4 regions of the Streptosporangium sp. NPDC053982 genome follow, and region 3 is predicted to be linked to each of the others. Evidence: riboswitches for the same ligand, from Rfam matches in the RefSeq annotation. Region 3 holds a riboswitch; each other region holds the start of a gene.

Region 1 (7,396 bases), on a different contig from region 3:
ACGGTGAACAGGTTGGCGTTGCCGGAGCGCTCGCCGTACCCGTTGGCGCAGCCCTGCACGTGGGTGGCGCCCGCCTGGACCGCGGCGAGGGTGTTGGCCACGGCGCAGCCGGTGTCGTCGTGGCAGTGGATGCCGATCCGGGCGGAGGTGCCCACCGCCGCCTGGACGACCTCGGCCAGCTCGTCGGGCAGCATGCCGCCGTTGGTGTCGCACAGCGCGATCACCGAGGCGCCCGCCTCGGCCGCGGTGTGCAGGACCTCCAGCGCGTAGGCCGGGTTGGACAGGTAGCCGTCGAAGAAGTGCTCGGCGTCGAGGAAGACCCTCTGGCCCTCCGCACGAAGATGGGAGACCGTGTCGCGGATCATCGCGAGGTTCTCCTCAAGGGTCGTGCGGAGGGCCAGCTCGACGTGCCGGTCGTGGCTCTTGGCGACAAGGGTCACGACCGGCGCGCCGGATTCGCGCAGCGCGGCCACCAACGGGTCGTCGGCCGCCTTCACGCCCGCCCGGCGGGTCGCGCCGAACGCGGCGAGCTGCGCGTGCTTCAGGCCGAGCTCTGTTCGAGCCCGCCTGAAGAACTCGGTGTCCTTGGGATTGGCGCCGGGCCAGCCGCCCTCGATGAAACCGACGCCCAGGTCGTCCAGGTGACGGGCGATGGCCAGCTTGTCGGCCACCGTCAGGTTCAGGCCCTCCTGCTGGGCTCCGTCCCGTAGCGTCGTGTCGTACACATGGAACCGGTCGTCGTTCATGCGAGTCTCCTTGCGGGTCCGGGTCGTCCGCCGCGTGTCCGTCCGGCTCCCCAAGGTCCGCGGAGCCCGGCAAACAAAAAGACCCCTCACGGACGTGAGAGGTCTGCGCGCCGGCGTTGTCCCTTTTTCAGCCGGCGCGCCTGCCGATAATGAGCAGACCGTAGAACATGGTGACTCGGAGTCTACCCATACTCCACCACCATCTGACACGTACATCTCACCATCCGGGACACGCGCCGCGCCGACGGATGTTTTCCGGTGTCGGAACCCGGTGGGCGGCAAGAATGGCCGCCATGAAGGCGACTTACATCGACCCGGCGATCGGGCAGTATCTGCTGGCGCACACCACGCTCCCCGACGATGTGCTGGACGCGCTGGCCATGGAGACCCGCGAGCTGACCGGCGAGGGCGCGAACATGCTCGTCTCCCCGGACCAGGGGCGCTTCCTGACGATGATCACTCAGATCAGCCGCGCCGCGAACGTGGTGGAGGTGGGCACCTTCACCGGCTACTCCTCCATCTGCATCGCCTGCGGGCTCGCCCCCGGCGGCAGGCTGACCTGCTTCGACGCGAGCGAGGAGTGGACGGACGTCGCCCGGCGCTACTGGGACAAGGCGGGCGTCGCCGACCGGGTGGAGCTGCGCCTCGGCCCGGCCGCCGAGCGGCTCGCGGAGCTGCCGCCGTGGCAGGGCGTGGACCTCGCGTTCGTCGACGCCGACAAGGCGGGCTATCCCGTCTACTACGAGCTGCTGATGGAGCGACTCGTCCCCGGCGGGCTGATCCTGGTCGACAACACGCTGTGGGGCGGACGGGTCGCCGACCCCACGGCCGACGACGAGGAGACCCGGGCGATACGCGAGTTCAACGACCTGGTCACGGCGGACGACCGGGTCACGTCGATCATGCTGCCCATGGCCGACGGGCTCACCGTGATCAGGAAGAGCTGATTCGAAAACACTGGCGAGAGTCTCTCCGAATCCGGGGCGGGGGCGCACCTTTGCCGTTACTTTGGGTGGCGTCTCGGATACGTTACGCCCGCCCCCGGAGGGAACGGTGAAGCCATGGCCAAGGCGCTGGAACGACCTGCCGCGGAGTCGGCACAAGAGGACGACCTGGAAAAATTCCTTCCAGAGATGCAGGAAAGATGGCCCGATCGGCGCGTCGAGCTCATCAACGGCCGGATCGTGGTGAGGGAGTTGCCGAGCAGAACCCATAACACCATCGTTTTCTGGATCCTGGGGCAGATCTTCGGGTTCGTGACCGAGCGAGGCTGGTTGATCTGGAACGACATCATGCTTCACCTGGGCACGCAGAGCGACCGGTATCGTCCTGACCTGACCATCGTCCCGGCCGAGCCCCGGATGTGGGATCAGAACGAGGTCCACGGCGACTCGACACTCCTCGTGGTGGAGGTGGTCTCGTCAAGCAGCAGCAATGACGATCACGTCGTGAAACCACGAAACTGCGGGCGAGCGGGTGTTCCGCTCTACCTGGTCATTGATACGTTCCAGAAGCAGATCCGCCTTCTCAGCGGTCCCGGTGAAGCCGGTTACACCCAGGAGGTCGTCATCAAGTTCGGCGCTTTCCTCGACCTGCCCGCACCCTGGGATCTGACCATCGACACCAGCAAGCTGGTCAATGAGTAGACCCCGCGCACAGAGTCCGGCCATTGTCGGCTGAACTCTCTCGCGCCGATGCCCGGAAGCCCTCCGAGGACCCGCTTCCGCGCCATGAACGTCCGGCGGTCCGGGCTCTTCACGGTTTTCCCCGCAGGCCTCCTGTGCTTGGTCGACTCTGGGACAGAGGGCGGGTGGCGCGGGGATGCCCGCGCCGCCCGCACCCGGACGTCCGCTCAGCAGATCTTGTGGACCCAGTGGTAGGGGTCGGGGCGGGTGCCGTACTGGATGCCGACCAGTTCCTCGCGGATGCGGGTGGTGACCGGGCCCTGGCCGCCGTCGCCGATCGTCCAGGCGCGGTCGGCGCCCTTGACAGTGCCGACCGGGGTCACGACGGCGGCGGTGCCGCAGGCGAAGACCTCGGTGAGCTCGCCGGACTCCGCGCCCGACTGCCACTCCTCGATGGACAGGCGCCCCTCCTCGGCGGTCAGGCCGAGGTCCGCGGCCATGGTGAGGATCGAGTCGCGGGTGATGCCGGGCAGGAGGGTGCCGGTGAGGGCGGGGGTGAGGAGGCGGTCGCCGTAGACGAAGAAGAGGTTCATCCCGCCCATCTCCTCGACGTAGCGGTGCTCGTTCGCGTCGAGCCAGACCACCTGGTCACAACCCTCCGCGACGGCCTGGCGCTGGGCCACGAAGGCGGCGGCGTAGTTGCCGCCGCACTTGGCGAACCCGGTGCCGCCGGGGGCGGCGCGGGTGTACTCGGTGGACAGCCAGACCGAGACGGGCCGGCTCCCGCCGAAGTAGGAGGCGGCCGGGGAGGCGATCACCATGTAGGAGTAGGTCGAGGACGGGTGGTTCACCCCGAGCGCCGGCTGCGTGGCGATCATGAAGGGGCGCAGGTAGAGGCTGTGGCCGGAGGTGGTGGGCACCCAGTCGCGGTCGGTCTGGACGAGCAGCTCCAGCGACTCGACGAACGCCTCCTCCGGCAGTTCGGGCATGGCCATCCGGCCCGCCGAGAGGTTGAACCTGGCGGCGTTGGCCTGCGGCCGGAACGACACGATCGAGCCGCTCTCCTGGCGGTACGCCTTCAGTCCCTCGAAGAACTCCTGGGCGTAGTGGAAGACCGCGGTCGCCGGGTCGAGGCTCAGCGGGCCGTACGGCATGAGCCGCGCGTCGTGCCAGCCCCGGCCCTCGGTGTAGTCGATCCGGATCATGTGGTCGGTGAAGACCTGGCCGAATCCGGGGTTCGCCAGTACCTGCTCGCGCTCGGCCGCGGTGCGAGCGTGGTCGGAGTGCTGCACGTTGAAGCTGAGCTTCTGAGCGGTGGCCATGGCGGGAATCCTTCTCTTCGAGTCGAACTGCACCTCAGTCCATTCTGCGATGGACTGGATACCGGGAAACTACTGCATCTAGGACAAAGTCGGCAGTGGACGTGGCACTGCGGACAAAAAGCAGCGCCCGGCGGCTCGCGGAGCCGCCGGGCGCGTGGGTGAATCGAGCAGGCGGCCTCAGCCGGCTACTCGCGCGACGATGTCGTCGCCGATCTCGTGGGTGGTCCGGCCCGCCCAGCCGGTCTGCCGCTCCAGGAGGTCGTCGGCCACGGCCTGTTCGATCCGGGCGGCCTCCTCGGACAGGCCGAGGTGGTCGAGGAGCATGGCGACCGACAGGATCGTGGCGGTCGGGTCGGCCTTGCCCTGGCCCGCGATGTCGGGCGCGCTGCCGTGGACCGGCTCGAACATGCTCGGCGCGGTGCGGTCGGGGTTGACGTTGCCGCTGGCCGCCAGGCCGATTCCTCCGGCGACGGCGGCGCCGATGTCGGTGAGGATGTCGCCGAAGAGGTTGTCGGTGACGATCACGTCGAACCGCTCCGGCTGCGTGACGAAGAACATCGAGGCCGCGTCGACGTGGCAGTAGTCGGTCTGGACCTCGGGGTACTCCTGGCCGACCCGGTCGAACGTGCGGGCCCAGAGGTCTCCGGCGTAGGTGAGCACGTTGGTCTTGTGGACCAGCGTGATCTTCCGGCGGGGGCGGCTCCGCGCCTTGTCGAAGGCGTAGCGGACGACGCGCTCGACACCGAACGCGGTGTTCAGCGACTCCTGTGTGGCGATCTCATGCGGGGTGTCCCGGCGCATCACGCCCCCGGTCCCGGCGTACAGCCCCTCGGTGCCCTCGCGGACGACGACCATGTCGATGTCCTCGGGCCGGGAACCGCCGAGCGGGGTCTCCACGCCGGGGAAGAGCTTGACCGGGCGGAGGTTGACGTAGTGGTCGAGCCGGAAGCGGAGCTTGAGCAGCAGGTCGCGCTCCAGGACGCCGGGGGGCACGCTGGGGTCGCCGATCGCGCCGAGCAGGATCGCGTCGTATCCGCGCAGCTCGTCCAGAACAGCTTCGGTGAGGACCTCACCGGTCGCGTGGTAACGCTTGGCGCCGAGGTCGTAGGTGGTGGTCTCGGCCTTGGCGCCGACCGCTTGGAGGACCTTCAGCCCCTCGGCGACGACTTCCACTCCGATCCCGTCGCCGGGGATGACTGCCAGGCGAATGTTGCGCGAGTCCATGTTCGCACCCTACCGGTTTGTCTCGACTGCCGAACACCCATCTCACGCTACGGACAGAACGGCGTGTCACAAACCCTTGATCGATTTGTCCGACTTTGCGACGTATTGACCGATTCATGAACCTTCGTTATGGTCCTCCCATTCGTATCGACGCCTAATCCCCGTGGGCCACCCCCATGTCCGGCCCCGGGGAGCCGGGGACCCACCTTCCGGAAAACCCGGGGCGCCGGAACACATGACTCCGCTGTCAGCGAGCGCGTTCCGGCTGCCCACACGGGTTTTCCTTGGGGCGAATCAGCGCGTTTCCCGCGCCGTAGGGCGGCCTCCACGCCCGAGCCCGACAGCTAACCCGGCAGGCCTTATGGAAGGAACCACCCTGTCCGGCAAGTTTTTCCCCCGTGCCCTGTCCATCGTCGCCGCCGGCACCGCCGCGCTCGCGACCCCCGCCGCCGCCATGGCGGACACCCCGGCCCCCTCACCGGTGGTCGCCCCCTCACCCACGCTCTCCGCGGCCCTCCCGGCCGCCGTCCCCACGCCGGCCCCCGCCCCCGCGGCCGCCGCCGAGTCCGGGTCCACGTCCGAGCCCGCGAAGGCCGCCCCCGCCAAGGCGATCGTTCCCGCCTGGAAGCAGGCCGTGCGGTGGGCGATGTCCAAGCGCGGCGTCCCCTACGTCTGGGGCGGCACCGGCCACGGCGGCTTCGACTGCTCCGGCCTGATGCAACGCGCCTACCGCGCCGCCGGCATCAAGCTCCCCCGGGTCACCTACGACCAGTACGCGGCCTTCCACAAGAAGGTCTCCTGGAAGAACCTCAAGCCCGGTGACCTCGTCTTCTTCAGCGGCCTCGGCCACGTCGGCATGATCAGCCGGCCCGGCTACATGGTCCACGCCCCGCGCACCGGCGACGTCATCCGCGAGGAGAAGCTCAGCTCCTGGCGGCGCAGCGTCTTCGCCGGGGCCGTCCGCCCCGACCGCTCTGGTGTCAAGATCTCGATCGAGAACGGCACCATGACGACCGGCAAGGACACCGGGAAGGACGACAAGAAGGGCGACGCGAAGGACGCCTGACGCGGCGCGGGAGACCGCCGGCCCCGATCCCGGCCGGCGGTCTCTCCCGGTCACTCCGGGCCGGTCGATCCGGGCCGGTCACTCCAGGCCGGTCACTCCGGGCCGGTCGATCCGGATCGGTCGATCCGGGTCAGCGGATGGGCACCCCGCCGTTGTCGCGCCGGTCCAGCGCGGTCTGCAGCGCGTCGGCGGCCTCGTCCTTGCTTTCTTCCGGACGGTTCCAGGGATACATGTCGTACATGACAAGCCTCGTCTCGTTCACGGGCGAGCGGGAAATGTGATGGGGGACTCCGGTCACGAGTCCGACCGGGCCTGGGGCCGCGGATCCGGGACGCGGATCCGCGACGCGAAGGTGAAGCCGGCGAACGCCATCGCACCGCGGCGAGGTGCCGGCCTGTCCGTCAGGCCCCGCCGCGGCAGGTAAGGATTACGAGAACCTGGCGCATTTCCTGTCACAGTACCCGCCCGCCGGAACGCCGTCTCGCCCGCCGTACACATTTCTCACATGATGAGACGACAGCGCGCGCTCCGCGTGACGGCCCGTCCCGCCGTGCACGCCCGGGATCCGCTCCGCCGTACGGGCTCGGGTCCGCTCGCCGTACGGGCTCGGAGACGTCTCCGCGGGCCCCCGCCGTACCGGGGACCCGCGGAGACGGCGGGCTAGTCGGCCAGGTCGACCGAGCGGCCGCTGTCGGCGCCGATCTCGGCGGCGATCTGGTCCACCACGTCGGCCGGGATGGCGGTGTCGACGGTCAGCGCGATGAGCGCCTTGCCGCCCTTGACGTCACGGGCCACCTGCATCGAGGCGATGTTGATGCCGTGGTCGCCCAGGATGCGCCCGACGACGCCGACGACGCCGGGACGGTCGCTGTAGGCGAAGAACGACAGGTGGTCGGTCGGCTCGATCTCCATCTGGTAGCCGTTGACCTCGACGATCTTCGTGATCTGCCGCGGGCCGGACAGCGTGCCGGAGACCGAGACCGTACGGCCGTCGGCGAGGACGCCGCGCACGGTCACCACGTTGCGCCAGTCGGGGCTGTCCGGGCTGGTGACCAGCTCGACGGTCACCCCGCGGTCCCTGGCGAGCAGCGGAGCGTTGACGTAGGTGACGGAGTCCTCCACCACGTCGGCGAAGACGCCCTTGAGCGCGGCCAGCTCCAGCACCCGGACGTCGTGCGCGGAGATCTCACCGCGGACCTCGACGTCCAGGCGGGTGGCGACCTCGCCGGCCAGCGCGGTGAAGACCCGGCCGAGCTTCTCGGCCAGCGGCAGGCCGGGCTTGACGTCCTCGGCGACGGCGCCGCCCTGGACGTTGACGGCGTCCGGCACGAACTCCCCGGCAAGGGCCAGCTTCACGCTGCGCGCGACCTGGGTGCCGGCCTTCTCCTGGGCCTCGTGGGTGGAGGCGCCCAG
Region 2 (7,396 bases), on a different contig from region 3:
TCACCTTCATGGATCAAGCCAAGAAGGATGTGCTCCGTACCGATGTAGTTGTGGTTGAGCATCCGGGCCTCTTCTTGGGCCAGGACGACAACCCGCCGTGCGCGGTCGGTGAACCTCTCGAACATCTCGTCGCTCCTCACAGAGCGGTCAGGCAGGTCCGGGATATCCGGGCCCTGTCATCCCGCATGGTAGCCCTGCCCAGACGACCGCTCTATGAACGAGACGTTCCCCGGGAGCAGGGCGTTCACCCTCCATCCAACTACTTAACGGGGGTGAGATGTTCCCGCTACGCCGCAAGCGAACGCCGTTTATAGACGATCAAACGCGTCATGCGGTCATGGCCGCCACCGGACCCCACCGTGGCCGCCATAACCGCATGATTCAACGATCCCGCGAGCAGTCGCGCGACTCCCGCTAGTGAGCCGCTTCGTACTGCTCGACGATCTTGGAGGCGATACGGCCGCGCTCGCTGACATTAAGGCCGTGCGACTTCGCCCAGGCCCGGATGTCGGCACTCTTCTCCCGCGTGAGGGCCCTGCTGCCGCCCGCGCGGCGGCGACGCGGAGCCGCACCGGAACGGCGGGCGCCCTGCACGAAAGGCGACAGGGAGTCGCGGAGCTTCTTCGCGTTTACTTCACTGAGATCAATCTCGTAGCTCGTGCCGTCAATCGCGAAGGCGACCGTCTCATTGGCCTCGCCCCCATCGAGGTCGTCGATGAGAATCTCCTGGATCTGCTTGGCCATCTACGCAATCCTTTCGCGGAGTATTGTTTCATTCGCTAGCCAAACATATACCCGCCATCGGGGGGCGGCAATTCCGGGACCCCGGCGATTCTCCCGGGAACCCGACCGGAACCGGACGGCGGGCGATCATCCGTCCTGGGGGCCGGGGACGTCCTCCCGTTTTGCCGGGCGCCGACCGGCGGCTTCACTGCGAAGAAGCTTGACCACTCCGTAGATGAAGGCCCCGCCGACGACCACCGGGGGTATCAACGCGGACAATACGTCGTTCATTCGTCCTCGCTCCGCACCGTGGGTGACTTTTGGGGACCGTGGAATTCCGGGGGCGGCGTGCCCGCCCGCGGGCCGGGAAGCCGCTCGGGCCATGGGCGTCCGCCCAGGCACGACCTTAGCGTCACCGGCGGGCGGCACGGGCCCCCGGGACCGCCCGTCTCCACCTTAATGCTTCTCTCCAGCCGTCTTACCGGTTGCCGTCTGTAAAGCCCCTGGGAAAAAACCGACAGGGCGATCATCTGATGATCACTCTGCCGAAAAACCAATGTCAACTGCGGCCACTTGACAGCCGCCCCCTCCCGGCAGCCCCGGAAACCCCCTGCTCACAAGGGTTTTTCGGCCGCAACAGAAAAGATCTTGCTGAAGCTCCGGATCATCATCGCCGGGTCGGCGGCGGTAATGTCAAGAGGACGGGAACGCTCGGGTGGAGCCCCGTCGGACCTCGCCCTCTTCGGCGGGCGGCGGGTTCCGCGGCACGCCTTCGGCCCGCGGAACAAGACGGATCTTCGTCGCTTTCTTCCCAAGCCTACGGCCCTCAGGCGCAAGGAACATAGTCGTAGCCCTTATAACCACCAAACCACCGGGCAGGCGGTGTACCGGCTAACCCGGGCCGGATCCGCGAGAACGCCTTCCCGGGCATGCAGGGAAGGCGAACCCGCATTCCCCGCCGCTCCGGGAGAAGACGCGGGAAGTCGCCGGAGGCCACGGTGCGGCCCGCCCGCCGGACGCCATTCGCCGGATGTCACGGAAGTTGCCCGGGTAACTGTCACCCCATTGACGTCCTATAGGCACCCGGAGTGACGGCACAGCCGATCCGCGGGGTTTGTCGTGACCCGGAAGCACCCCTGGAAGGCTCCATAACGCCCTCTCCGGGGATCCCGCCCGAGAAGTGGCCGGAAGAAGGCCATAACGCCCTCGAGGGCGCGTACGGGTTCATGGCCCGCCGCAGTCGTCTCCGAACGCCGTTACCGTCCCTTCCGGGGGTACCGCTACCCCTCTCGTTTCCCTCCACACACGAAAAAACGGGGCCGGCGGTTCAACCCGCCGGCCCCGTTTTTGGGGAAGTTCCGGAACTACTTGGTCTTCACGACCGTCGTCGCGGCCGCCTTGTCGTGCAGGCACTGGCGCAGCGGCTTGTCCCACAGCTGCCAGAGCACGTTCACCAGAGAGAAGATCCCGATGATGTAACCCACGACGGGGATGCCGCGCAGCATGCTCGGACCCCACAGGACGCCCGCCCGGCTCATGGCCTTGTTCGAGGGGAGCCCGCGGGACTGGGGCGCCCCGCCGATCGGGACGACCCGGATGCCCATGACCATCTTGCCGACGGTCTGCCCCGTCGCCTTCAGCATCAGGAACTCGTAGACGAAATAGATCAGCCCGCCGACGAGACCGATGAGGAAGGTCGCGAGGAACAACCCGCTGCCGAGGCTGTACTCCCCGGTCTCCATGTTGAAGGACGGCTGGGTGACCAGGATCCCGGTCAGCACGAGCGTGACGATGAACGTGGGGATCGCCAGGATCACACCGTCGACGATGCGGGCGACCAGGCGCTGCCACCACTCGGCGAGCGGGGCCGACACGCCCGGCGCGTGGCCGCCGTCGCCCCACTGCGGGGTGTAGCCCTGCTGGCCGTAGCCCTGCGGCTGAGCGCCGTAACCGGGCTGCTGGCCGTACTGGGCGCCGCCGTAGCCGGGCTGGCCGTACGCCTGCTGCTGGTCGTAGGAGGGCTGCTGGCCGTAGCCCGGCTGCGCGCCCTGCTGGCCGTAGGCGCCCTGGTCGTACGACGGCTGCTGCCCGTAGGCGCCCTGGTCGTAGGAGGGCTGCTGGCCGTAACCGGGCTGCGCGCCCTGCTGGCCGTACCCCGGCTGCGCGGCCTGCTGGCCGTAACCGGGCTGGGCGGCCTGCTGGCCGTAGCCCTGCTGCTGGTCGTAGGAGGGCTGCTGGCCGTAACCCGGCTGCGCCCCCTGCTGGCCGTAGGCGCCCTGGTCGTAGGACGGCTGCTGCCCGTACCCCGGCTGCGTCCCCTGCTGGCCGTAGCCCGGCTGGGAGTTCTGCTGGCCGTAGGCGCCCTGGTCGTAGGACGGCTGCTGCCCGTAGCCGGGCTGCGCGGCCTGCTGGCCGTAACCGGGCTGGGCGGCCTGCTGACCGTAGCCCTGCTGCTGGTCGTAGGAGGGCTGCTGGCCGTAACCCGGCTGCGCCCCCTGCTGGCCGTAGGCGCCCTGGTCGTACGACGGCTGCTGCCCGTACCCCGGCTGCGCGCCCTGCTGGCCGTAACCGCCGGGCTGGCCGTAACCGGGCTGGTTCTGCCCGGGTCCGGTGCCGTCCGTCCGGTACCCCACCACCGTCGCGTCGGGGTCGAGACCCCCGGGGCCCTGACCCGTGTCGTGCGAGCCGTATCCGGAGTGTCCCGACGGGGTGCGATCGCGGTCGGGATCATCCTGCGGATACGGCGGCTGTCCGTTGGTCACCGCGTCACCTCACTTCGACTACGCATGCGGCGCATTCGAGACTCACATGCACGTTGAAGCACAAGGTATCGAGATAGTCGTCCGAGAGTCACCTTTTGTCACAGTCACAACTGCGGTCATCACGCTTGACCAGGGGCGGTAGATGAAGCAGCATCCGCGTGTTCCCCAGGGTGTTCGGCTTCACGTGCTCCAGGTCGAGGAACTCGGCGACGCCCTCGTCGTAGGAGGCGAGCAACTCGGCGTAGACCTCGGGCGAGACGGGCGTGCCCTGGATCCGCCGGAAGCCGTGGCGCGCGAAGAAGTCGACCTCGAAGGTGAGGCAGAAGACCCTGCGCAGGCCGAGTTCGCCGGCCGTGCGGATCAACGCCGAGACGATCATGTGGCCGATGCCCTGGCCCCGGCACGCCGGATCGACGGCGACGGTGCGGATCTCGGCGAGGTCCTCCCACAGGACGTGCAGCGCCCCGCACCCCATGACGGCCCCGTCCCGCTCGGCCACCCAGAACTCCTGGACGTCCTCGTACAGGGTGACCGTGGCCTTCTCCAGCAGTCGCGGCCCGGCGCCGCCGTAGGTGTCGACCAGCCGCCGGATCGCCCGCACGTCCGGCGTGCGGGCGCGCCGGACCGTGACCTCGCCCGTGGCCCCGGCCGTGACCCCGCTCGCCGACCCGGCCGTCGCCCCGGTCCCGTCCGTCAGGGCGTCCGCCGGGGAGGGTTCCGCAACCTGCTCCATGACCGATCAGCGTACGTCCTCGGCGCACCCCCATTACGGCCCAGCCGTAACTTCGGTCACAACGGCACCGCCCGGCTCCCGGTGTCACCCCCGTCGCGCCCGGCCGGAAACCCCGGTGACGGCGGCCGTTCGCCCTCGGCATGGACCGGGGCCTGCGGCTACATGGGTGGTATGCCGCTCATAGCGACATGGATCCAGGTTGACAGGCATGAGGATCATGAAAGTATGTGATCTGCCTGTGACTTTCCGGTTGTGAAAGCTCTACCGACTTTGTGGTTCTGGTTGAGCATGAACCTCCAATTGCACTAATGTCCGTGCTCGATGTCAGCTTCCCCGAAAAGCTGACCCGCCGAATCCCCGGACCCGGGGAGCCGGGGACCCACCCTCCACGCGTCCCCAGGGGTGAATCCGAGCCGTCACCGGCGTGCTCGGTAGGGCTGCCTCCGGCCCGAACCCGTCAGCTAACCCGGCAGGCGGCCGAGAGAGGAGCCCGTTGGTGAAGCGCACGCCGCGCCGTGGCAGTGGACGTCCAGCCGGACCCGTCCCGATGCGGGAGCGCGCCTCCCGTCGCCTTTCCGGCCGGACGGCCTCCATCGGGCTCGCGTTCACCCTCCTCGCGGTCGGCGCTCCCATGACGTCCGCCGGTGCGGACCCGAAACCGGACCTCCGGCAGCTCGCCAAGCAGGTCGAGAAGCTCCACGTCGAGGTCGAGACGCTCGCCGAGCAGTACAACGGCGCACGGGTGAAGCTCAAGCAGGCGCAGCGCGCCGCCGAGGTGGCCAAGAAGAACCTGTCCACCAGCGAGACGGAGCTGGAGTCCCGGCGCACCAAGGCGACCCTCCTCGCGCAGAGCACCTACATGTCGGGGGGCCTGGGCTCCACGCTCGCCTTCACCCAGTCGAGCGACCCCGACACCTTCCTCGACCAGGCCGCCACCAGCTACGCCCTCCAGCAGCGGCAGAGCGAGGAGGTCGCCCAGGTCGCCCAGGCGCTCAAGGTCGCCGAGCAGGCTCGGGCCAGCGCCAGCGCCCGGTCCACCGAGGTCAAGAAGCTGCTGGGCGAGCTCGGCGACAAGCGTTCCAAGATCGAACGCCTGGTCGGCAAACTGGAGGGCAACCTCTACCGGGAGGTCCGCGACCGCGCCCAGAGCATGCAGGGCCGGGCGACCAGGCTCACCGTTCCGGTCGTGGGCCAGGGCAAGGCGGCCGAGGCGGTGCGCTGGGCGCTCACCCAGCAGCTCAAGCCGTACGTCTGGGGCGCCGAGGGACCCAACTCCTTCGACTGCTCGGGGCTGGTCCTGTGGGCCTACCAGAAGGTCGGCATCAGCCTGCCCCACTACACCGGTGACCAGTGGACCGCCGGCACCCACGTCTCCCGCGACCAGCTGCGCCCCGGCGACCTGGTCTTCTTCTACAGCGACCTGCATCACGTCGGGATCTACCTCGGCGCCGGCCTGATGATCCACGCCCCGCAGACCGGTGACGTGGTCCGCATCGCCCCCATGGGCAACCGGCCCTTCGCCGGGGGCGTGCGCGTCGCCGACTGAATCCGGCCGGCGTACGGCCGGGCCGGACGGGCATGGGCACGGGCACGCGATCAGCCGGATGCACGGCCTGACCCGACGGGCGTATGACCGGCCGGGTGCACGAACCGGCCGGGCCGGACGGACACGGACACGGACACACGATCAGCAGGGTGCACGGCCTGACCGGGCGGGCCACGACCGGTCGGCCGGTGCACGGCGGACCGGCCGGGTGTACGGCGTCAGATCAGGCGGCGGCGGGCGGCCCAGGCCACCGCCTCGATCGCGGTGGCCACGCCGATGCGGTCACAGATCCCGCGCAGCCTGCGCCGGACCGTCCGGCCGCTGATGTCGAGGCGGCGGCCCACCCTGTCGACGGTGACGCCCTTGGCCAGCTCGGCCAGGAGCACGAGGTCCTCCTCGCTGAGATCGATATCCTCAGTGCCCGGAAGACTTTCGCCGCGGCGGGAATCCACTTCCGGATATGCCATCTAGCAACTCCCCCCGAAACGGGACTCAGGCGTGAGCACGCTGGAATCGATGTCGCCCGTCAGGAACGGTAAACGCCCCGTTCAAAGGTCGTCAAGCTCTGCTCTTCATAGAGATGGCCCACACTATTGACAGAGTGGGCGTTACATGAAGTACTCATGATATGTCGGGCCCATTGTGATTAAGTGGCGGCCGAGCCGGAGGGCGCGCCGCCGGACCGCCGTCGCGCCCGGGGCCCGCGCCAGGCGTGTCCGCGATCTGTCCGCAGCCTGCCCGCGGCATGAGCCGAGGTCATCGCCATGATGCACCCCGGAGCCGCACCACGGGGCCAAGCCGTGGACCATTCCGTGGACCACCGCGGGTCCTCCGCCGGGACGAGCCGCACGGCCGGCGCCCGCCGCATTTCCCGCAGAAAACGATCGGTCCGGCAGGCGTCGCGCATCCCGTCGACCACGGCCCCCGGCCGCGCCCCTGACGGCGCCGAGAAAATCATCATGCAATGGGCGTCGGATGAAACCGGCTTTCCGGCATTCCGCGGGGAGCTGATCGCCGGCCGCCCGGATCATCGGGGAAATGGCGTCTCCGCTCAGCGGGAGGAACGGAACGAGCCCGCGGTCCACGGGGACCGAGGGCTCGTCAGGCGAGGCCGGAGGGCCTGGCGGACCGGGCCCGCGGGGCGGGCCCGGTGACGCTCAGCCGGTGGGCTTCACCAGCGGGAACAGAATGGTCTCGCGGATGTTCTTGCCGGTGAAGGCCATGACGAGGCGGTCCACGCCGACCCCCACGCCGCCGGTGGGCGGCATGCCGTACTCCAGGGCGGTGAGGAAGTCCTCGTCGAGCTGCATGGCCTCGGGGTCGCCGCCCGCGGCGAGCAGCGACTGCTCGGTGAGGCGGCGGCGCTGCTCGATCGGGTCGCTCAGCTCCGAGTAGCCGGTGCCGAGCTCGGTGCCGAACCCGATGAGGTCCCACTTCTCGGTGAGCAACGGGTTGTCCCGGTGCGTCCGGGCCAGCGGTGAGGTCTCCAGCGGGTAGTCCATGACGAACGTCGGCTGGATGAGCGTGTGCTCGACCAGCTCCTCGAAGAGCTCCTGGACGAGCTTGCCCTGGCCCCACTTGGGGTCCCAGCGGATGTCGCGCGCGTCGGCGAGCTTGCGCACGTGCTCCAGC
Region 3 (7,396 bases):
ACCGTAGAGGACGTATTCCAGGAAGTCCGGCGACAGGTCGGAGACGTTGGTGACCGACAGGCGCCGCTGCATCGCGGCGAACGTCTCCGGGTCGCGGGTCAGCTCCAGCGCGTGCGCGTCGGCGCGGGCCTCGATCTGCCTGCTGACCAGGTTCTGCGCGGGCCCGGACAGGACCGTGGCCAGGCTCAGCAACCCCATGATCAGGCCCACGGCCCGCGGGTCGGCCGCCGAGGCGACGCCGGCGCGACGCCGTACGGGGCCCGCGGCGAGCACCAGGTACAGCAGGCAGGCGCCGAAGGCGGCGCCCAGCCCCCCGACGAGCGTGCCGTACAGCACGTCGCCCGCCTTCGCGTGGCCCAGCTCGTGCGCCACCACCAGCTCGACCTCTTTCGCGGGCGCCCGGAGCAGGGTGTCGTAGACCACGATCCTGCGGGTCGCGCCGAACCCGGAGACGTAGGCGTTGAGCGCGGTGGTGCGCCGGGAGGCGTCGGCGACCAGGACGTCCTCGACGGGCACGCCGTCGCGGGCGGCCATGGCCAGCAGGTCGTCGCGCAGCGGCCCGGCCGCCATCGGCGTGAAGTCATTGAAGATCGGCTCGATGACCACCGGGTAGGCGAAGGACGCGGCCACGGTCAGCGTGAACGCGCCGGCCGCGGCGGGTATCCACCAGCGCCGGAAGCGCCCGGCCAGCACCGTCACGGCGAGCACCATGATCGCGAGCAGCGCGGTCCGGACACCGATGTCCTTGAGCCGGTCCGCGGTCCAGGAGGGCCAGGTCTGGGTGGACAGGCCGTAGGCGCGCAGCTGCGTCTCCGACCACATGCCCAGCGGCCAGCGTAGGGCCTCGACCGCCGCGGACAGCCCGGCGACGCCGAGCAGCGCCCGCACCCACCGGGGTCCGCGCAGCCGTCCGAGCAGCCGGGCGCCCAGCGGGGTTGCCACCAGCACCCCGGCGACCAGGAGGGTCAGCCCGAGCGAAAGGTAGGCGGGCGCGGTGAGCGCGGCGTCGAACGCCTCGGAGCGGGCGATCTGCCCGGCGGTGAAGTCGCGCGCCGGGTCGGGCGCGACGGCCGGGGCGGCGGACGGCAGGGCCCGCCAGGGCGTGGTGAGCGCCACGACCGCGACCGTGGCCGCGCCCAGGGCGGCCAGCGCCCATCCGGCGGGCCGCCACCCCCCGGGCACGACCGCCGCCGCTGCGGCGTCGGCCGCATCCGGCGCGGCCGATCGCCGGGACACCGCCCTCGGGCGTGGGGAGGACGTCAACCCAGCTCCCTTCTCAGGTGGTCGCGCCAGCCGGCGGCGAACTCCGCCGGGGACAGGCCCAGCACATCGCCGACATCGCTACCGTAGAGCCTCACCAGCGTCCGCTCGCCGTACCGCCGCGCGACGTAGTGGCAGGCGAGCCACGCCTCCTCGTACGCCTGCGCCCGCCGGGGGGCGTCCGCGGCGAAGTCGGCGGGGCCGGGGAGCCGCTCGGGCAGGCGGCCCGCGCGCACCTCGGCGGCCAGTTCGGCGGCGGCCGCCGGGACCGCGATCCCGGCGTCACGGTAACCGACGTAGTCGGCGAACCCCTCCGACAGCCAGACCGGCACCCGGCCGCCGCGGGTGGCGCCGGTGGCCACGTGGGTGAGCTCGTGGGCGAGCACCACGTCCCGGCCGGTCCCGCTCAGCCTGGCGTACCCCGACGGCAGGACGATCACCCGGCCCGCGTCGGCCAGCGCGGCCAGGCCGGCGACGGCGGCGGGCGCGGCGCCGGCCAGCGCCGCCGCCTCTGCGTCGTCCGCGGGGAACAGGACCACCGCCCGGACCGGCCCCCAGACGTCGAGGACCGTACGGCGGGCGCGGTCGGCGCCGGCCGCCAGGTCGGCGAGGCGGGCCGCCGGGACGCGGTGGCCGATCACGACGGAGTGCTCGCCGCGGACGGTGACGGAGCCGCCGGGCCACGGGTCGCGCGGCGCGGGGAACGGGCCCGCGCCGGTGGCCAGGGCGGCGACCGCCAGTGTCAGGGTTCCGGCGAGCACGGCACGACGCTCTGTCGGGACGCGCACACGTCCGATGTTAGCGACCGGCCCCGGACGCGCGGCGGCCCCGCCCGTCCCTTCGAAGGGACGGGCGGGGCCGTCTTCCCGGTCGCTCCAGGGGGGCGGCGGCCGGGATCCGTCAGGCTCCGGGACGGACCGCCCCGGAGAAGGAGGACCGGTAGTACCCCTTCAGGGGGACGACCCTGACGGTCTTGCCGCTGCTCGGGGAGTGGACCATCTTCCCCTTGCCGACGTACATGCCCACGTGGCCCTTGCCGTAGAAGAACAGCAGGTCACCGGGGCGCAGGCTGCTCCACGAGACCTTCTTCCGCACGGCTCGGTACTGACTGTTCGTGACCCTGGGGAGGGAGACGCCGGCCTTGCGCCACGCGTACCGGACGAGACCGGAGCAGTCGAACGCGCCGGGACCGGAGGCTCCCCACCGGTACGGATCGCCGATCTGCTTCTTGGCCGCCGAGACGGCCTTGGACGCCTTCACCTTCTGCAGTGCGGTCCTGCTCAGCGTGGTCTTCTTCGCCTTCGCCGTCTTCTTGGCGCTGGTGTGCGCCGCGGAGGCGGCGGAGGCGGCGACCGGCCTCTCAACCTGAGAGGCGGTGCTCCTGACCTGGAGAACGGGACCGGTTCCCGTGTCGGCCAGCGCCGCCGGGGAGCCCATCGTGACCGCTCCGGCCGAGGCCGTCACGGTGAGGGCGAAACCACTGGCGCAAACGCGGAAAAAGCGCGACGAACGGGGGTTACGCGGGGTGGTAGACAGGATTTCTCCTTGGGACTTCCGCTGACGCCTACCGGGTTAGCTGACGGGTTCGGGCCGGGAAGAAGCCCTACGGCGCGTCGGGCGCGCCGATTCACCCCTGGCCGCGTGTCGGGCCGGTGGGTCCCCGGTTCCGTGCCTCCTGGCTGCACGGATTCGGCAGGCCGTCGCAGGTGGGAGCGTTCCTCGCAGGGTGCGACGGCCGAATGGATCTTTATGGATCTTTGACAGGCGCCGGCATGACGGGCCGGGCCCGGCGCGGTGGCATGGCTTGCTCGCCGCGACGCCAGAAGTTACCCCTGTTTCCCAGGAGAGGGCAAAGGAATCACAAAAGATACATAGATCGAAAACGCCTCGGGCGATCGACGGGCCACTGTTCAGGGGCCGATTTCACCGGGCAAATATGACGCTTGTCACACTTCCGTGATCAGTCCGAAAAATCATGGCTTTTGTGACGTGAATCACGTGATGGTAACGATCATTGACGGAGCGTGCGACCGGCCGTGCCGCCGCCCCGCCGTCCCGCTCCGCCGCCCCGCCGTCCCGGCCCGCGGCGGGGGCCGGCCGGGGACGACCGGGGACGACCGGGGACTCCGTGTATCGCCGGCGTATCGAAAATCGCATACGTCCCCGCAACGGCCCTCCCCCTTCGATGGGAGGCATGAACCGGAGTGCATCCCTGTCAGCACCGCCCCGCCGTACGCGCGGGATCGTGCTCGCCTGCCTGGCGGTCCTCGGCCTGGCGGGCGTGGCGTTCGTCCTGCGGCGGCCGCTCCTGATGGCCGCCCCGAGCTGCGCGGCCGGCCGGTGGCACGGCTGCCTCGGCACGGAGAACGGCGTGCTGCTCATGACACTGGTCGCGGTGCCGCCGTCCGCCCTGGTGGCGTGGGCTCTGGCGCGCGTCCGGCGTGCCGCCGGCGCCGCGTCGGCGTGGCGGACGTCGCTGGCCGAGGTGGGCATGGTCCACGGCACGGTGCCGTTCGTATGGATCACCATGATGCCCGGCCCGGAGGCCGGCGTCGCCCCCGGCCGGGTGAGTCTGCTCCCACTGCAGGATCTGCCCACGATGGGGCCGCTCGGCATCGGCGGCAACCTGCTGATCTTCGCGGCGCTGGGGTTCTTCGCCCCGATGCGGTTCGCGGCGCTGGCGTCCGTACCGCGGATCCTCGCGCTCGGGGCAGGCTGCTCGATCATGGTCGAGACCGCGCAGTACGTCCTGCGGCTGGACCGGGTGTCCTCGGTGGACGACGTCCTGCTCAACGCCGCCGGCGCCGCACTGGCCGCCCTGGCGTCGCACCGCTGGTGGCGCACCGCGGCGGAGGCTCCGCCGGGCCGGTCCCGCCCCGAGCCGGCGCCGGTGGGCTGAGCCGAGTGCCCGCCGCGTACAGGTCCTCGCATACCCCGGCGATATGCCGGGCCGCCTAGGCTTCCGGCATGCGCGTACTGATCGTGGAGGACGAGCCGTACCTGGCCGAGGCCGTCCGTGACGGTCTGCGGCTGGAGGCGATCGCCGCCGACATCGCCGGCGACGGCGACTCCGCCCTGGAGCTGCTCAGCGTCAACTCCTACGACCTCGCGGTCCTCGACCGCGACATCCCCGGCCCCTCCGGCGACGAGATCGCCCGGCGCATCGTCGCCTCCGGCAGCGGCATCCCGATCCTCATGCTCACCGCCGCCGACCGGATCGACGACAAGGCCTCCGGGTTCGAGCTCGGCGCCGACGACTACCTCACCAAGCCGTTCGACCTCCGGGAGCTCGTGATGCGCCTCCGGGCGCTCGACCGCAGACGCGCCCACGCCCGGCCCCCGGTCAGGGAGATCGCGGGCCTGCGGGTGGACCCCTTCCGCCGGGAGGTCTTCCGGGACGGACGCTACGTCGCGCTCACCCGCAAGCAGTTCGCCGTGCTCGAGGTCCTCGTGGCCGCCGAGGGCGGGGTCGTCAGCGCCGAGGAGCTGCTGGAGCGGGCCTGGGACGGGAACGCCGACCCCTTCACCAACGCCGTCCGCATCACCGTCTCCGCGCTGCGCAAACGGCTCGGTGAGCCGTGGCTCATCGCCACGGTGCCCGGCGTCGGCTACCGGATCGACACCGGCGGCGCGGGCGGCGATCCCGCCCGCCCCGGCGCCCGTTGAGCAGGAGCCCGTTGAACAGGCGTCCGGGGCCCAGCGTCCGGCTGAGGCTCACCATCAGCTACGCCGGGTTCCTCATGCTCGCCGGCGCCCTCCTGCTGGCCGTGGTGTGGGTGTTCCTGCTGCGCTACGTGCCCGACGGCGCCCTCGGGACGGGGCCGGAGGCGGCCCGGCCCGGGGCGCCGGCCCTGCGGTTCATCCCCAACCGCACCGACCTCCAGCGCGCCTTCGTCCCCCGCGCGGCACAGGCACTGGCCTTCCTGCTGGCGTTCGGCCTGCTGGGCGGATGGATCCTCGCCGGCCGGATGCTCGCGCCGCTCACACAGATCACGGACGCGGCCCGGATGACCGGGAACGGGTCGCTGTCCCACCGGATCCGCCTGGAGGGCCGCCAGGACGAGTTCCGTGAGCTCTCCGACGCGTTCGACTCGATGCTCGAACAGCTGGAGTCCCACTTCGCCGAGCAGCAGAGGTTCGCCGCGAACGTCTCCCACGAGTTGCGCACCCCGCTGGCGATCTCACGGACGCTCCTCGACGTCGCCCGCAGGGACCCCGCGCGGGACCGGGACGAGCTCATCGAGCGCCTGCACACCGTCAACCAGCGGGCGATCGACCTCATCGAGGCCCTCCTGCTGCTCAGCCGGGGCGACCGCGGGAACTTCACCCGCGAGAGCGTCGACCTCTCCCTCCTCGCCGAGGAGGCCGCCGAGACGCTGCTCCCCCTCGCCGAGCAGCGCCGGATCACGCTGGACGTCACCGGCGGGGCGGCCAGGACCGGCGGCTCCGCCGAGCTTCTGCTGCGGATGGTGACGAACCTCGTCCAGAACGCCGTCGTCCACAACCTCCCCGCCGGCGGCACCGTGACGGTCCGCACCGAGGCGCACGACGGCACGAGCGTGCTGCGGGTCGAGAACACGGGCCGCAGGCTCCCGCCGGAACTGGTGCCGGCCCTCACCGAGCCCTTCCGGCGCGGAACGGAACGCGTGCGCACCGGCGAGCACCCCGGCGTCGGGCTCGGCCTGGCCATCGTGCACAGCATCGTCCGCGCCCACGACGGGACGCTCGTCCTCGCCCCCCGCCCCGACGGCGGCCTCCTCGCCACGGTACGGCTCCCCGGCGCGCCGTAGGAGGTCCCGCCGACCCCTCGGGGTCCCGGGCGCCTCAGGGGCGGACGGCGCCGACCAGGGCGCTGCGGAGGGGAGCGATCTTGACGACGTCCCCGGTCTGCGGGGCGTGCACCATCTTCCCTCCGCCGACGTAGATGCCGACGTGGCCCAGGCCCGAGCTGAAGACGAGGTCGCCGGGCTGGAGCGAGCTGACCGGCACCCGGCGGCTGGCGCCCCAGCTCCACTGCTCCCAGGTGGTGCGGGGCAGACTGACGCCCCCGCTCCGCCAGGACGCCTGGACGAGCCCGGAGCAGTCCCAGCTTCCCGGGCCCGTCGCGCCGTACCGGTACGGCTTGCCGATCTGGGCGTAGGCGAAGGCGAGGGCGGCGCGGGCGTTTCCGGAGGCCGGGCCGTTGTACTTGATCCCGGTTCCGTTGGGATTGCCCCGCTGGTAGGTGCCCAGCCGGTCCAGGAGCCTGGTCTGCGCCTTGACCAGCTTCTCGACCTTGGCCTTCTCGCCGGCCAGCTCGTCACGCGTCTTGTCGGCCTCGGAGAGGGCGGTCTTGGCCCGGTCCCGGTTGTCGCGCAGCGTCTTGGTGGCCTCGTCGAAGGCGTTGAGGTAGCGGGCGCGGGAGGCGGCCATCTGGTCGGCCGCGGCCATGCTGCTCAGCAGGGACCCGGGGTCGCTCTGGTTGATCAGTCCCTCCCAGCCGGTCACGGAGCCGTACTGGTAGGAGCTGACCGCCATCGTGACGAGCTCCTCGCGCAGGCCGGCGACCTTGGCCGTCTGCTTGGAGAGGTCGCCGTTCAGCGTCTCGTACTTCTTGCGGGCCTTCTTCCACTTCTCGCCCGCCTGGTTGTACTTCTCGACGATCTTGTCGGCCTCGTCGTTGAGCTTCGCCAGCTTCCGCTTGGCCTGGGCGAGCGTGGGTTGCGGATCGGCGGTCGCACCGCCGACCGGCACCAGGAGCAGCGCGAGGGCGAGCCCCGCGGCCACCGGTACACGTCCAACCCAAACCGGCATACCCGCCACGGCCACAGTGCCGCCTCCCCAGTGCGAAGACCTGGGGCGAAATAGTACAGAACAGGTAAGGGCTGGCTCACCTTTTCGGGGGTTTTGCTTGATTTCGAAGTGATCTCTCCCGATGGCCCGGCGTGTCCCGGCCGGGACACGGGCCTCAGGTACGCCCGAGACGCCGCAGCAGCAGCACCGAGGGCACCGGCCGGGCGCCCATCCGGCGGACCGACTCGGCGACCTCCCGGTCGGAGGAGACCACCGCGACCGCGCGGCCGACCGGCTCGGCGCGGACGAGCTGGCGGATGAGGTCGTCGGCGATCTGCCCCGGCGAGCTGAACATCACCCGCAC
Region 4 (7,396 bases), on a different contig from region 3:
GGGACCGGGCGAGTTCATCCTCATGGACGACCCGCGGCACAGCCGGTACCGCAAACCGCTGATGGGGAAGTTCACCGTACGGCGGATGCGCCTGCTCACCGAGCGGATCGAGCAGATCACCGCCGAGCACCTAGACGCCATGGAGAAGACCGGGCCGCCGGCGGACCTGGTGACCGCGTTCGCCAAGCCGATCCCCGCCGTCGTGATCTGCGAGCTGCTGGGCGTGCCGTACGAGGACCGGGGTTCCTTCCAGGAGAACATCGACAAGTTCCTCAACGGGGAGACGAGCGACGAGGACCTGTTCGCGGCCTACACCGCGACCCAGGGCTACCTCGCGGAGCTGGTGGCCTCCAAGCGCGCCGCCCCGACCGACGACGTGCTCAGCGACCTCACCGACGGCGACCTGACCGACGAGGAGCTGAGGGGGATGAGCCTGATCCTGCTGGCGGCCGGGCTCGACACCACCGCGAACATGCTGGCGCTGGGCACCTTCGCGCTGCTGCGCGAGCCGGAGCAGCTCGCCGCGTGGCGCGCCGATCCGGCGCTCACCGACGGGGCCGTGGAGGAGCTGCTGCGGTATCTGACCGTCGCCAAGATGTTCATGAGGACGGCGCTGGAGGACGTCGAGCTGGGCGGCCGGATCATCGAGGCCGGTACGACGGTCGTCCTGTCGAACCACGCCGCCAACCGCGACCCCGAGCGCTTCACCGACCCCCACGTGCTCGACCTGCGCAGGCGGGAGGGCGGGCACGTGGCCTTCGGCCACGGCGTCCACCAGTGCCTGGGGCAGCAGCTGGCCCGGGTCGAGATGCGGGTCGCGTTCCCCGCGCTGCTGGACCGCTTCCCCTCGTTGCGCCTGGCCGTACCGGCGGAGGAGGTCGCGCTGCGCCCGGAGGTGGCGGACATCTTCGGGGTGAAGAGCCTCCCGGTCACCTGGGACGCCTGACCGCCGAGGGCGGGCGTGGCGGTGTCCGTCCCACCCGGTGGTCCGGGTGGGACGGACACCGGGCCGGCCGGCGCCCCGGCCCGCCGGTCACGCCGACCGGCGGCCCAGGGCGCGGAGCTGGTCCGGGCTCAGCGCGGAGACGTTCTGGTCGATGGGCGAGTCCGAGTACTGGTGGATCGTCCACGCCTTCCAGCCGGCCGGGGGCGTCACGGCGCCCTTCTCCCGGCCGTAGGCGGCCACCCACAGCGGGTACTGCTCCAACCCCGCGCCGTAGGTCTCGGCGAAGTTCAGGCCGCTGTAGAACATCGGCGTGACGCCGGTCCTGGCCTTCACGTGTGCCAGCCACGCCTTGGCCCAGGCGTTGACCTGCTCGACGGAGCGGTCGTCGGTGGCCTCCAGGTCCAGGACGAGCAGGTCGCCACGCCTGGCGGGCTGCGCGTCCACGACGGACAGGAAGTGCTCGGCCTCGGCGATCGGGTCGTTGCCCGGGTGGCCGAAGTGGTAGGCCCCGCGCACGATGCCCTTCTTGTCCAGCTCCCTCCAGTGCCTGGCGAAGGAGCGGTCGCGGAACGTCGTGCCCTCGGTGGCCTTGATGATGCCGAACTGGGCGGAGCTGACGCTCCAGTCGTAGGCGGGCTGGTAGTTGGAGACGTCCAGTCCGTAGGTGAGCGGGCCCGCCTCCTGCTGGGAGACGCGCTGGGCGGCCGCGATGTGCCCGGCGGGCGAGGCGGAGGCCGTGACGGGGGCGATGCCGCCGAGGGCGGCGCCGGTCAGGACCGTGCCCGCGAGGGCCAGGCCGAGACGGTTTCCGAGCGTGCTGATCCGGGGGTTGCGCATGGGGTGTCGGCTCCTTGCTTCCATGTCGCCTACCGGGTTAGCTGTCGGGTTCGGGCATGGAAGTGCCCTACGGACGCATCGATGGGAGATCGTCCGATTCACCCCGGAAAAGGTGGGTCCCCGGTTCCGCTGGGAAGGCGCGGATTCGGCGTCCGCACACCGTCGGCGGGCATTGCCACGGAAACGGCGTCGGGTCCGGTCGATGGAGCGGCTCTCGTGCCGCTGGGGCGGCTTTCGCGCCGCGATGACAAAAGGTATGCGTTGCCCCACGGAAAGGGCAAGTGACCTGCGGCGGAGCGGATCGCGCCGGTGATCCGGAGGGTGTCGGACCACCCTGCCCGCAGGGGATCGGGGCCCATGGTAAAAATTGACGCCTCACCGCCCCGGACCGGGCGGGAACCGGGCCGCCCGCCGTGGCGACCGGACTTCCCGGCGGTCGCCACGGCGGCCGCATCTCGGCCATACGTCCGGTCTGTAGGGATTCGTGGTGTCCCCTTGGTAACAGCTCCGTAAGAGCGCGCCGTTACCTGACGCGTACGGACCGTGATGTTCGGCAGGCTGGGGGGAGATCGGATCCGGCGACGGGGAGGCGAGATGCAGGATGATCATGGTCCGGCCCGCGGGCGCGGTTCCGGTGCGGGCCCCCGCGGTCGCATGCCGTACGGCGGGCCCCCGGGCGGCCCGCCCGGGTCCGCCGCGTCCCCGTCCCGTCCGCCGGTCCGCCCCGAGGCCCGGTACGACGGTCCGGCGCAGAGCCCCGGAGACCCGTTCATGCACGGCTCGCTGGTGGACGCCGGCATCGCCCTCGCCGGTCGGCCGCGCCACCCGGCCGGGGAACGGCCGCGTTCCTGGACGGGTCCGCGTCTCCGGCGCGACCGGCTGCTGCGCCCGGCGCTGATCGGCGCCTTCCTGGCGGCCGCCGGGCTCGGCGTCTGGACCTCCGGCCGGTCCCCGCTGGACGACCGGCCCTCCGCCGTGGCGGCCCCGCTGCCCGCGCCGTCGCTCGCCCCGCACGGCACCGCGGTCGTCCACCCGCCGCAGGCCGCCCGCACGCCCTCCGCCGAACCCGGCAGGGTCATGGTCGTCCGCGAGCTGAAACCACGCCTGGTGCGGCCCCGGGCCGACGCGGCGGACACCCCGGACGGCCGCGCCCCGGGGGAGGAGCGGCGGCACGCCGCGGCACGCCGTACGCCGGAGGCCGCTACGCGGACGGAAGCGGGAACGGAGGCGGGGGCCGGGGCCGGAGGCGGCGGGCCGGGCCACCGGGAGACACGGGGCCTCTCGCGCCCGCCGCACGCCCCGCACGACCGCGGGCACGGGCACGGGCACGGCCCGGGGGCGCCCGCCCCCGAGGCCGGACCGCGGGGCCGGGCCGACGGTGGCGCCCCCGGTGCCCCGGCCCGTGACGCCCGTGACGCCCGGGACACCTCCGCCGGTCCCGGCGGCCACGACGGCTCCGGCGGCGTGGGGCTCCGGTTCGACACCGCCTACGCCTGCCGCGACTTCCGGCCGGACGACTGGCGCCACGACTTCTGCGTCCGGGCGTGGAACGACTACCGCAGAAGCAACGACCTTCCCTAACCTGGGGGCCGCGCCCACCCGCGAGTGAAGGAGCACCGGTAATGGCGCACGATGAGATCACCGGCCGCCGCTCCGTGCCGGCCCAGGACGCCGCCGGTCGGACGGCCGACGGCCACGAGCAGGATGCCTTCGGGCGGGGCCGCTCCGGCGCGGCCGGCCATGAGGAACCCGGCGCGCGACCGGCGACCGCCCAGGCCGCCGGGCCCGACGCTCCGCCGGGGGTGGAGATCCGGCCGATGCGCCGACGCGACGCCGAACAGGTGCTGGCCATCTATCAGGCCGGGCTGGACACCGGCCAGGCCAGCTTCGAGACCCTCGCCCCGAGCTGGGAGGGCTTCACCGCGGCCAGGTTGCCGCACCTGCGCCACGTGGCCTGCGACACCGGCACCGGCCAGGTGCTCGGCTGGGTGGCCGCCTCGGCGGTCTCGGCCCGCCCCGTCTACGCCGGGGTGGTCGAGCACGGCGTCTACGTCCACCCGGGCTGCCAGGCCCAGGGCATCGGCCGGGCTCTGCTGGCGGCGTTCGTCTCCGCCAGCCAGGACGCCGGCGTCTGGACGATCCAGTCCGGCGTCTTCCCCGAGAACGCCGCCAGCCTGGCCCTGCACCGGGCGCTCGGTTTCCGGGTGGTCGGCATCCGCGAGCGGATCGGCCGCCACCACGGCGTCTGGCGGGACGTGGTGATGATCGAGCGCCGCAGCACCTCGACCGGAACCTGAATCGCCGCCCGGGAACATCGGCTGCCGGGCGATGGTCGCACAACCCGCGGCCGGTGTGCCCGGTGTCCCGGGCCTCACCTTTCGCCTTCGTGGAACACCGTTCGTCTGGGGCCGCGTTGCGCTTTTCGCCGAGAGGTGACACGCACACGTGATGGCTGAGGGCCTCGCTGTTGCGAACTCCGTCGCGACTCCTCCGATCTCCCCCTGAAATCGATGTATGTCAATATAGAGAAGTATCGATTTCGATGAATGTCTATATGGAGGACGTGTGGAACCTCTGGAACTCCTGGAGTGCAGCCCGCCGCTGACCCGCGAGCCGCTGGACGCCGGGCAGGCGGCCGGGGTGGCGCGCGTGTTCAAGGCGCTGGGCGACCCGGTACGGCTGCGCATCCTGTCGATCGTGGCCAGCCGCGCCGGCGGCGAAGCGTGCGTGTGCGACATCACCGACGCCTTCGAGCTGTCCCAGCCGACCATCAGCCACCACCTCAAGGTGCTCAAGGAGGTGGGGCTGCTGACCTCTGAGCGGCGCGCCTCCTGGGTGTACTACCGGCTGGTGTCCGAGACGCTGGGCGAGCTGTCGGCGCTGCTGACCCTGCCCGCCAATGAGCCCGCCGGCGTGACGGCCGCTGCAGCGGCGGTGCCGCGGTGATGTCGGCTCAACCCGCACAGGCCACCGCGCCGCCAGCCGGGGTGATCGGCGCTCTGTCGGTGCTGGATCGGTTCCTGCCGGTGTGGATCATCGCGGCCATGGGCGCAGGGCTGCTGCTCGGGCGTCTGGTGCCCGGCCTGGACACCGCGCTGGACACCGTCAAGATCGGTGAGATCTCGCTGCCGATCGCGCTCGGCCTGCTGCTGATGATGTATCCGGTGTTGGCCAAGGTCCGCTACGACCGGCTCGGCACCGTCACCGGCGACCGCCGCCTGCTCCTCTCCTCCCTGCTGCTCAACTGGGTGCTCGGCCCGGCGCTGATGTTCGCGCTGGCCTGGATCTTCCTGCCGGACCTGCCCGAGTACCGCACCGGCCTGATCATCGTCGGGCTCGCCCGCTGCATCGCCATGGTGCTCATCTGGAACGACCTGGCCTGCGGCAACCGGGAGGCCGCCACGGTGCTGGTCACGCTCAACTCCATCTTCCAGGTGGTCGCCTTCGGCGCGCTGGGCTGGTTCTACCTGCAGGTGCTGCCTGGCCGGCTCGGCCTGACGCAGGCCGCACTCGACGTCTCGGCCTTCGACATCGCCTTTTACGTGCTGGTCTTCCTGGGCATCCCGCTGGCCGCCGGCTACGCCTCGCGCAAGCTCGGAGAGCGCGCCCGGGGCCGAGACTGGTACGAGCAGCGCTTCCTGCCGCGCGTCGGCCCGATCGCCCTGTACGGGCTACTGTTCACCATCGTCATCCTGTTCGCCCTGCAAGGCCACACCATCACCTCCCAGCCCGGCGACGTGGCCCGCATCGCACTGCCGCTGCTGGCCTACTTCGCCCTCATGTGGGGCGGCGGCTTCGCGGTCGGCAAGGCGATCGGCCTGCCGTACGACAAGACGACCACGCTCGCCTTCACCGCCGCCGGCAACAACTTCGAGCTGGCCATCGCGGTTGCGGTCGGGGTCTTCGGCGTCACCTCCGGCCAGGCCCTGGCCGGAGTGGTCGGCCCGCTCATCGAGGTCCCCGTCCTGGTCGCCCTGGTCTACGTCAGCCTGGCCGGCCGCCGCCTGTTCAGCAAGGAGCCCGTAGGTGCCTGACAAGCCGAGCGTCCTGTTCGTCTGCGTGCACAACGCCGGCCGATCCCAGATGGCCGCCGGATGGCTCGTCCACCTGGCCGCAGGCCGCATCGAGGTCCGCTCCGCAGGATCGGCCCCCGCCGATCAGGTCAACCCCGTCGCCATCGAGGCGATGCGCGAGGTGGGCATCGACATCACCACCGCCCAGCCCAAGATCCTCACCGTCGACGCGGTCGAGGCGTCCGACGTGGTCATCACCATGGGCTGCGGCGACGCCTGCCCGATCTTCCCCGGCAAGCGGTATGAGGACTGGAAGCTCGACGACCCCGCCGGGCAGGACATCGAGGCCGTCCGCGAGATCCGTGACGACATCCGCGCCCGGATCGAGAAGCTGATCACGCAGCTGTAGCCGCATCACATCAGGGCGGCGTGTGACGTCCGGTCCCGCGCCGCCGGATGGCTGCCGTCAGGTGATGCCTCGGGCGATCTCCCGGACCACCTCACGCCCCGTCGGGGCGACCGCCTCCTGCATCACAAGCAGCAGATCCATCTCAAGGTTCGGGTTGCGCCGCGCCACCTCGGCAGCCAGTTCCTTGAGGTAGTCCCGCGCCGCAACCCGGGCGATCTCCTGCATGAGGACCAGCAGATCCACCTCCAGCTTCGGATGGCGACGGACCAGGTCAGCCGCCAGCTCGGCGACGGTTTGCCGCGCCACCTGGGCCGCGGCCTGTTCCATCGACGCCCCTGGCCCCGAATGGCCGTCGATGCGGGGCCGGCCCGCCGGGGTGGCCCCGGACGATCGGCCCTGGCATCACTTCGGTCTGCGCCTGGCCCCTGATCTGGCTAGTCACCCTCGGTTGCCGCTGTGCTGAGGAGCAGTTCCCGTACGCCCTGCGGGCCGCCTGACGGCGTGCTCGCCTTCATGAGAAAGAACGTCATGCAGATTCTCGACCTGCTCACCGGCCCCCTGCAGGTGGCCTCCGCCGCGGCCGGCCTGTACGCCGCCTCACGCTGGCGCGCCGCCAGCTGACCCGTCGCGTAGAAGGCGAGCCCGCCGAACCGCCTGTCGAGACGCCGCCAGCGACGGTGCCTTCGTCCGCCCAGTCCTCGTCCTTCCCGCAGCCGACGCTCGGATCGCCGCTGGAGTCGTCCGCCACGTCGCCGGAGGCCGACGCACGTCCATGACGATCCCGCTCACACCACGGCACCGCGCACGCCCGTCACAGTGCTGAGACGATCGAGGGCGCCAGGAGCCACACGGTGGCCACCAACAGCCGAGCCGCTGCCACCAGGGTGTCCGGCTGGACGCGGTCGGGGGTTTCGGCGGGGGTCTGGTAGCCGGGCATGCCCATGCCGATGCCGATCGCGGCCAGTCCGGCGGCGGCGTAGCGGCGGTTGTCAGACGCCATCGCGCCGGCCCGCAAGGGCACGTCAACCAGGCGGGCGGCCTGGTCGAGGGTGGCCAGCAGGGCGTGGGCGGGTCCGCCGGCCTCGACGGAGGCGGCCTGGTGCAGGTGCGCGGCGCCGTCGAGGTTGATCACCAGCGTGCCGGACGGCAGGGCGGGCGCGTGGCGGGCCGAGCCCCATGCCCCGCTCTCCT

Evidence for each region. Region 3 has a riboswitch for cyclic di-AMP ahead of ACZ6W9_RS06725 (C40 family peptidase). Riboswitches for the same ligand answer to the same signal wherever they lie in the genome.
Region 1: it holds a riboswitch for cyclic di-AMP, as region 3 does, so the genes downstream of both, ACZ6W9_RS15555 (C40 family peptidase) here and ACZ6W9_RS06725 (C40 family peptidase) in region 3, are expected to answer to the same signal.
Region 2: it holds a riboswitch for cyclic di-AMP, as region 3 does, so the genes downstream of both, ACZ6W9_RS04800 (C40 family peptidase) here and ACZ6W9_RS06725 (C40 family peptidase) in region 3, are expected to answer to the same signal.
Region 4: it holds a riboswitch for cyclic di-AMP, as region 3 does, so the genes downstream of both, ACZ6W9_RS10270 (glycoside hydrolase family 25 protein) here and ACZ6W9_RS06725 (C40 family peptidase) in region 3, are expected to answer to the same signal.

Annotation. Positions count from the first base shown of each region.
Region 1 covers NZ_JBVJKQ010000008.1:23,227-30,622, reverse strand. The annotation lists gene cimA (citramalate synthase) at 1-746, opposite strand, end outside; gene ACZ6W9_RS15575 (O-methyltransferase) at 1,040-1,693, shown strand; gene ACZ6W9_RS15570 (Uma2 family endonuclease) at 1,808-2,392, shown strand; gene ACZ6W9_RS15565 (branched-chain amino acid aminotransferase) at 2,599-3,693, opposite strand; gene ACZ6W9_RS15560 (3-isopropylmalate dehydrogenase) at 3,871-4,917, opposite strand; cyclic di-AMP (ydaO/yuaA leader) riboswitch at 5,059-5,291, shown strand; gene ACZ6W9_RS15555 (C40 family peptidase) at 5,279-5,983, shown strand; gene serA (phosphoglycerate dehydrogenase) at 6,644-7,396, opposite strand, start outside.
Region 2 covers NZ_JBVJKQ010000002.1:436,005-443,400, reverse strand. The annotation lists gene ACZ6W9_RS04820 (ATP-dependent Clp protease ATP-binding subunit) at 1-125, opposite strand, end outside; gene ACZ6W9_RS04815 (histone-like nucleoid-structuring protein Lsr2) at 415-744, opposite strand; gene ACZ6W9_RS04810 (RDD family protein) at 2,088-3,485, opposite strand; gene ACZ6W9_RS04805 (amino-acid N-acetyltransferase) at 3,574-4,218, opposite strand; cyclic di-AMP (ydaO/yuaA leader) riboswitch at 4,556-4,709, shown strand; gene ACZ6W9_RS04800 (C40 family peptidase) at 4,715-5,764, shown strand; gene ACZ6W9_RS04795 (helix-turn-helix domain-containing protein) at 5,983-6,150, opposite strand; gene lysX (bifunctional lysylphosphatidylglycerol synthetase/lysine--tRNA ligase LysX) at 6,922-7,396, opposite strand, start outside.
Region 3 covers NZ_JBVJKQ010000003.1:319,781-327,176, forward strand. The annotation lists gene ACZ6W9_RS06715 (M48 family metallopeptidase) at 1-1,263, opposite strand, end outside; gene ACZ6W9_RS06720 (hypothetical protein) at 1,260-2,048, opposite strand; gene ACZ6W9_RS06725 (C40 family peptidase) at 2,161-2,724, opposite strand; cyclic di-AMP (ydaO/yuaA leader) riboswitch at 2,807-2,965, opposite strand; gene ACZ6W9_RS06730 (VanZ family protein) at 3,455-4,159, shown strand; gene ACZ6W9_RS06735 (response regulator transcription factor) at 4,228-4,926, shown strand; gene ACZ6W9_RS06740 (sensor histidine kinase) at 4,938-6,050, shown strand; gene ACZ6W9_RS06745 (C40 family peptidase) at 6,085-7,026, opposite strand; gene ACZ6W9_RS06750 (NYN domain-containing protein) at 7,208-7,396, opposite strand, start outside.
Region 4 covers NZ_JBVJKQ010000005.1:151,439-158,834, forward strand. The annotation lists gene ACZ6W9_RS10265 (cytochrome P450) at 1-946, shown strand, start outside; gene ACZ6W9_RS10270 (glycoside hydrolase family 25 protein) at 1,034-1,783, opposite strand; cyclic di-AMP (ydaO/yuaA leader) riboswitch at 1,795-1,944, opposite strand; gene ACZ6W9_RS10275 (hypothetical protein) at 2,555-3,364, shown strand; gene ACZ6W9_RS10280 (GNAT family N-acetyltransferase) at 3,406-4,080, shown strand; gene ACZ6W9_RS10285 (ArsR/SmtB family transcription factor) at 4,349-4,729, shown strand; gene arsB (ACR3 family arsenite efflux transporter) at 4,729-5,817, shown strand; gene ACZ6W9_RS10295 (arsenate reductase ArsC) at 5,810-6,205, shown strand; gene ACZ6W9_RS10300 (hypothetical protein) at 6,263-6,532, opposite strand; gene ACZ6W9_RS10305 (M28 family metallopeptidase) at 7,017-7,396, opposite strand, start outside.